DNA from 3 places in the Paenibacillus hodogayensis genome. Region 2 is predicted to be linked to each of the others. Evidence: riboswitches for the same ligand, from Rfam matches in the RefSeq annotation. Region 2 holds a riboswitch; each other region holds the start of a gene.

Region 1 (2,262 bases), on a different contig from region 2:
GCGTATCCCGTTTTTCTTCGGAGCTTGCATGGTGTTACTTGGTGTTATTATCGTTCTGGCGCGGCGAAGACATTTGGCAAACATTGACGATGCAGTGTCGCATGGTTGAGGGGATCGGTGATGATTGTGAAGTGACGCTCGGGCTTGCATTTGCGAAGTATAGTTCTCTACCTATAGTTAACCAAGTATAAACCGTAGCGCCATATTCCCATTATAGGATAAAATTAGAAGAAGGCGTGATGGGAATTCGATAGAACTCATTTTCCTTACGCCTGATTCCTGAAATTTTGAGGCGGAGGGATTTTGATGAGCATCAGCCATTCCTTTCAAAAGCTTATTCTCGATCAAACGATTATGCATGGGCAGCTGCTGGCTGACCGGTTGTCCGAGTACGATGAGACAAAGACAGAGATCATCAGTTTATTTAAAATGTTGCAAGACCGACTACCTGAAGAACAGGTGGCGGTCTTATTCGCCTATGAAGAAAAAATCAATCATCTTCACAGTTTGGCCGAAGTTATATGTATAAACGAGGTTTAAAAAACGGAGTACTCTTCCGGGACATGCTTGCCGATCAGGTTTGACTGTCACAATTTGAAGGAGCTGATCGGGATGGACCCTATTATTGCCAAAACGGAAGAACGGCTCGAGTGGCTGAGCAGCGATGAAGAAACGATCCGTTTATACGAGGCGCGAGAACATTCGCTGATTGAGCGAAACAGTCTTATCGCCGAAGGAGAAGCAAGAGGAGAAGCAAAAGGAGAAGCAAAAGGAGAAGCAAGAGGAATAGCCAAGGCGGCCAGAGCTATGCTGATCGAGGGGATAGACATGACTGTCATAGCCAAAGTAACGGGTTTGTCTGTAGCGGAAATCGAGCGGCTGGCGGAGGAGAAAGAACATCTCTCGACCGATTCTTCGGGCACCTAATCCAATAATAACTATTCCGATAGGGTTTGCACAACCGGGCATTGTGTTGTATGATCCTTGTGTAACTGTGTTTTCATAACCGAATAATGTGGGAATAGGTGTGCCGGCGCTGCCGGTGCTTAAAAGGGAAGATCGGTGCAATACCGACGCGGTCCCGCCACTGTAACGGAGTAGTGTTTGACGAACAACGCCACTGATCGAATGATCGGGAAGGCCGTCAAACATGTCGATCCCGGAGCCAGGAGACCTGCCTGTTCTGACAGCACTGCTTTACCTACGGGAGATAGGGAGGTGTTAAAGATAGCGGCCATCATACGTACTAATGAGGGGGCATCTTTTACCTATGCGTTTTTCCGGGTAAAGGATGTCTTTTTTGATGTTTTCAAGCAATAAGCAGTCCGCGAGACAATAAGAGGAGGAACGGCTATGGGGACAACAACAATACGCAGCAGCTCGCTCGGGTATCCGAGAATCGGGGCCGACCGGGAATGGAAGAAGGCGCTTGAAGCATTTTGGGCGAGAAAGACGAGCGAGGTCGAACTGCTGGCCCAATTGGAAACGATCCGCTTGAATCATCTGCGCACGCAGCGCGACAAAGGCATCGATCTGGTGCCGGTAGGCGACTTCAGTTTGTACGATCATGTGCTTGATCTGGCGGTCCAACTGGGCGTCGTGCCGGAGCGCTTCGGGCATACGGGAGGACCGGTGCCGCTCTCCGTTTATTTCGCGATAGCTCGGGGCGTGCAAGGGGCGACCGCTTCCGAAATGACCAAATGGTTCAACACGAATTACCACTATATCGTGCCCGAGCTGGAAGGAGCGAAGCCCGCACTTCTGGAAAACCGTCCGCTGCAGGCGTACCGGGAAGCCAAAGAAAAGCTTTCGATCGAAGGGAAACCGGTCGTGCTCGGCTTGTACACATTCCTGAAGCTGTCCAAAGGCTACAAAGCCGAACAATTGGACGAACTGGTCGATCAATTTTTGCCGGCTTACCTGCAATTGATTCGCGAGCTGGATGAAGAGGGCGTACAGTGGGTGCAGATCGACGAGCCGATCCTGTCCGTATCGCTGCCAAAGGCCGAGATGAAGCGGGTTGCCCGTATCTATGAGGAAGTGCGTCGTGCTGCTCCGCGCGTGAAAATCTTGCTGCAAACGTATTTCGAGGGAGTCGAGCATTACGAGGAAACGGTCGCTTTGCCGGTGGACGGCATCGGACTCGATTTCGTGCACGGCTATGTGCGGAACAAGAAGCATTTGGAGCAGTTCGGCTTCCCGGCTGACAAAGTTCTCGGGGTCGGATTGATCGACGGCCGCAATATTTGGCGGAGCGATCTG
Region 2 (2,262 bases):
TCAACCTCCGCTCGTCCGCATCGCGGGTCGTCATCGTCGGCAATGCGATCGGCTCGCTGCCTGACGGCGTGTCGAGGCAAGATTACGGAATCGTCAGCGAGGCGGCCGACGTGCTCGTCAGCGACAACGATCTGAAGGGGAATGCGGCCGGACCTTACCTGCTGAGCGGGACGCAAACGTCGCAGACGCGGTTCACCGGCAACAAAGGGGTCGATCAGATCGACGGACTGCTGCTCGCGCGCATAGCCGGACCGGTTGCCGACGGCGTATACGACCTGAGCAATATGTTCTACGTAGACGGGCAGCGCATCCGGATCGTCAAGGTGACCCGCAAGCTGTCGGCCGGTTCGTGCAGCGTGCGGCTGGACGCCGACGGGGCGAGCGCGGGCGGCAGTGCGGTGGCGGCCGCTTCGGCGCTGCAATCGACGACGTTGGTCAGTCCGTATACCGTAGACGGAACCGCCGGCCCGCGCAGGCTGCAGGTCCGGGTGCTCGGAGCCTCCTCGGCCGAAGGGCTGGAGGTGCAGTTCGCTTATCAGGTTGTCAGTTAATGAAACAAGCGTAGCGTCCGAACCGAGGCTGTGGTATAATCGCCAGAGTGAAACGAGCTTGACTCTATTGAAAGAACTGTAACAGCCAGTAGGTGCCTCGCGTTCGGTGCAAGAAGACCGAATGCCGGGTTAAAAGGGAAGCCGGTGCGAATCCGGCGCGGTCCCGCCACTGTGTACCGGGGAGAACTCCATAGGCCACTGTTCCGCATGCGGGATGGGAAGGCGGGGAACTCGCAAGCCCGAAAGCCAGGAAACCTGCCTACTGTGCTTCAGCCAACGACATCCTTCGCGGAAAAGGATCGGCTATTCAGCGATTTGATCATTCCCAGCATGGTTGCGGCCATGCGCGAAAGCGGACCGGAGACGGGCGCTTCGCGCTGCAGCGCCGTTTTTTTGGCGTCATGGCCTTACGTCGCCATTGTGCCGTGCTTGGCAAATCCTTGATGCGCTGCCCCTTCCTACGGAACGGGGCTTTTGACGTTGCGCCGGGCGAAGACACACGGGCTTTCAATACCGGCAAGCCGTTCTCCATTATTCCAAACCGGAGAGGAACGAACCGCTTCATGAACAAGATTGCCGCACTACTGCTAGTTATCCTTCTTAGCTTCTCTCTCGCCGCTTGCGGAGCGAAGAACAAGGAAGAACCTACCGCGAAAAACGGGGCGTCCCCGACGGGAGAGCAGACCGCTGGAAAACAAACAGAAGCCGCTGCCACCGCCACCAAATACCCGCTTACCTTAAAAGATACGACCGGCGCCGAAATTACGCTGCAAAAAGCGCCTCAACGGATCGCTTCCACCTCTACGGCCGAGACGGAGATTTTGTTCGCGCTCGGACTGGGCGACCGGATCGTCGGCGTATCGGATTTCGACAACTACCCGGAAGCCGCGAAGTCGAAGACGAAGCTGGGCGGCGTCTCCGCTCCGAACGTGGAAGCGGTGCTGGCCGCCAACGCCGATTTGGTCATTACCGGCATTTCCATCAAGGACGATGCGCTCGGCAAGCTGCGCTCGCTGAACCTGCCGTTGTACAAGTTCGAGCCCAAGTCGATTGACGACATTATCGCCAACGTCTTGATCATCGGACAATTGACCGACAAGCAGAAGGAAGCCAAAGAGCTGGCCGACAAGATGAAGAAGGACATTGACAGCATCAAAACCGCCGTCGGTACAGTCAAGCCGGACCAGAAGAAGAAAGTCTACATCGAGTTTTCGCCGGGCTGGACGGTCGGCAAGGGCGAGTTTATGGACGAAGTGCTGACGCTGGCCGGCGGCATTAACATCGCTTCGGATACGAAGGGCTACAACAAGATCAACGAAGAGAAAATTATTCAGGACAACCCGGCCGTCATTTTCTTCACCACCGGCGCCAAAGACAAAGCGGGCCAAACGCTCGACCAAATCATTAAAGGACGCAACGGCTGGGACAAAATCGATGCGATCAAAAACAACCAGCTCGTCGGCGTCGATCAGGATACGCTGAACCGTCCGGGACCGCGTATTGTGGATGGCTTGCGGACGATTGCCAAAGGCATTTATCCAGATCTGATTAAGTAAGAGACCGTCATTCGAGTAAGGGGAAGCCGAAGGGAGTGTCTTGCCATGAGAATCGTTTCGATCAGCCCGAGCAATACGGAACTGCTCGGCTTTATGGGGCTCGACCACCACATCGTCGGGGTCGATAAATATACCGACTGGCCGTCCAGGACGAA
Region 3 (2,262 bases), on a different contig from region 2:
ATCGTGGATTTGGCGGCGGGCGATTGGAGCGTTTATGTGCTGCCGAAGGAGCAGTTCGACGGCTTTAAGAAGGAAGGCGGATTCGTGCCGCTCGACGATGTGTTGAAAAAAGAAGATTTTCCGGACGGGGTCTACGACGGTCAACTGGTCGGCGTGCCGCTCAAAGATTCGAAGCTGCTCAAGGATGCCGGTTACAAAGGCGGAGAAGTGTACGGCTTTATTATCCAGCGATTGAAGGAAGGGAAGCGCGAGGCTGCCAAGCAAGTGCTGAAAGCGATGGCGGAACGATAAGCGGATACGATCAGCGCCAACGGGCGTGCCGGACGGCGCGGCCGTTTTTGTTTCTAGTGCGATTGCCGTGAGACGGTCTCAGGGGCAATCGAAATAGACACAGTCCGGCTATGCAGAGAAGGCGGAGGGGAGCCTTTGAGTCCGCAAAAGCGAAGCGGTCGCCTTTGAGATCGGATTCCGCCTGCTACTACTCAAACAGGGAATCCGATTTCAAGTGCGATTGGAGGAGCAAAGGGTCACCGCAGCCTCGCTTTGCCGCCGATTTTTCTTATGCGATTGCCGTGAGACGGTCCCGGAAAGCTATTGTCAGATGAGACAATATAGCCTATAATCGATCCGTAGCCAGATAGCAGTCACAAGCAAGCATGGTGCAGTCCAGACCATAATCGGCCAACAGGTGCCCGGCGTCTTTCGGCGTGCGGGTTAAAAGGGAAGTCGGTGCGAATCCGACGCGGTCCCGCCACTGTAAGCGAGGTATTTGCCCGTATGCCACTGTTCCCGGAAGGGAGCGGGAAGGCGGGGAAAGCGGCGCTGTTCTTTCAAGCGCGCCTCTCGAGTCAGGAGACCTGCCTGTTTTGGCAAAGCTTAAGGATTCCTTCGAGGAAAAGGAGCCGGCTTATTCGGGAACGATAAACCGTTTCGTGCTGTCCGTGCGATTGCCCGTATTTGCTGCGCCCCCGTCCTGATCAGGATGGGGGCTTTTTTGACGGAGGACCTCATATCGCCGCATTCCGGGAACGGTCCGGAGCAAGAGAAGGAGAGAAACGCTATGAAGAAGCTGTCTATGCTGCTGCTGGCATCCGCGCTCGCGCTGAGCCTTGCGGCATGCGGTCAAGGCAAGCAGACCGGCGGGGTCAAGGAGCCTGCCCAGGCACAGCAGGGGGATACCGGCAAAGCGCCGCAGGCGACAAGCAAGAAGACGACTTATCCGCTGACGCTAAAGGATAGCTCGGGCAAGGAATTTACGTTCGCCAAGGCGCCGGAGCGAATTGTTTCGCTTTCGCCTACGGAGACGGAAGTGTTGTTCGCGATCGGCTTGGGCGATAAGATCGTCGGCGTGTCCGATCTGGATGACTACCCGGCGGAAGCGAAGAGCAAGCCGAAGATGGGCAACCTGCAAGGAAATCCGGAGGCGATCATCGCGGCCAACCCGGATATCGTATTCGCCGGGCTGTCGTTGAATAAAAATTCGGTTACCAAGCTGAACGAGCTGAAGCTGAATTTGTTCCAGACGAACCCGAAGACGATCGACGAGGCGATAGACCGGGTGCTGCTGCTGGGGGTTATCACGGATAAGCAGGACCAGGCGGAACAGGTCGCCGGCCAGATGAAGAAGGAAAAGCAGCAAGTCGTCGATGCGCTGAAGGGCTTGAAGCCGGAGCAGAAAAAGAAAGTGTACATCGAATTTTCCCCGGGTTGGACGGTGGGCAAAGGCGAGTATCTGGACGACATGATTGCAATTGCAGGGGGCGTCAACGTGGCATCGGACTTGCAAGGCTGGAAGCAGATCAGCGAGGAGAAGGTGATCCAGGCGAACCCGGACGTCATCTTCTTCGCCAAGGGCGTGCCGAATCTGGAAAAGACGATCCGGGAGCGCAGCGGCTGGGACAAGATCGCGGCCATACAGGGCGGCAAGGTGGTCGGGCTTGACGATAATCTGATGTCGCGCCCGGGCCCGCGCATTACGAAGGCGTTGGTCGATATGGCCAAAGCTTTGTACCCGGAGCTGGTGAAATAGATGAAGCGTAAGCTGTTGGCATGGGGAGTGGCAGGAATGCTGCTCCTCCTTGTTTCCGTCGTTGTCAGTTTGTCGCTCGGCTCGGCGCATATTCCGGTCTTGCAGGTATGGGGAATATTGCTCAAGCAAATTCCGTGGATCGGGGATTCGGTAACCGCCGTCTGGCCCCAATCGTCGGAGCAGATTATTATGAAGGTACGGCTGCCGCGCATCGTGCTCGGCATATTGGTCGG

Evidence for each region. Region 2 has a riboswitch for cobalamin ahead of ABD796_RS01320 (ABC transporter substrate-binding protein). Riboswitches for the same ligand answer to the same signal wherever they lie in the genome.
Region 1: linked by a shared signal. The riboswitch ahead of metE (5-methyltetrahydropteroyltriglutamate--homocysteine S-methyltransferase) and the one ahead of ABD796_RS01320 (ABC transporter substrate-binding protein) in region 2 are both predicted to bind cobalamin.
Region 3: linked by a shared signal. The riboswitch ahead of ABD796_RS07140 (ABC transporter substrate-binding protein) and the one ahead of ABD796_RS01320 (ABC transporter substrate-binding protein) in region 2 are both predicted to bind cobalamin.

The regions. Positions count from the first base shown of each region.
Region 1 is NZ_BAAAYO010000020.1:24,119-26,380, reverse strand. Features, by position in the region: gene ABD796_RS32500 (MFS transporter) at 1-109, shown strand, start outside; gene ABD796_RS32495 (hypothetical protein) at 307-540, shown strand; gene ABD796_RS32490 (hypothetical protein) at 613-927, shown strand; cobalamin riboswitch at 1,007-1,196, shown strand; gene metE (5-methyltetrahydropteroyltriglutamate--homocysteine S-methyltransferase) at 1,354-2,262, shown strand, end outside.
Region 2 is NZ_BAAAYO010000001.1:345,525-347,786, reverse strand. Features, by position in the region: gene ABD796_RS01325 (right-handed parallel beta-helix repeat-containing protein) at 1-551, shown strand, start outside; cobalamin riboswitch at 625-828, shown strand; gene ABD796_RS01320 (ABC transporter substrate-binding protein) at 1,115-2,107, shown strand; gene ABD796_RS01315 (cobalamin-binding protein) at 2,153-2,262, shown strand, end outside.
Region 3 is NZ_BAAAYO010000002.1:368,808-371,069, reverse strand. Features, by position in the region: gene ABD796_RS07145 (hypothetical protein) at 1-291, shown strand, start outside; cobalamin riboswitch at 672-879, shown strand; gene ABD796_RS07140 (ABC transporter substrate-binding protein) at 1,061-2,029, shown strand; gene ABD796_RS07135 (FecCD family ABC transporter permease) at 2,030-2,262, shown strand, end outside.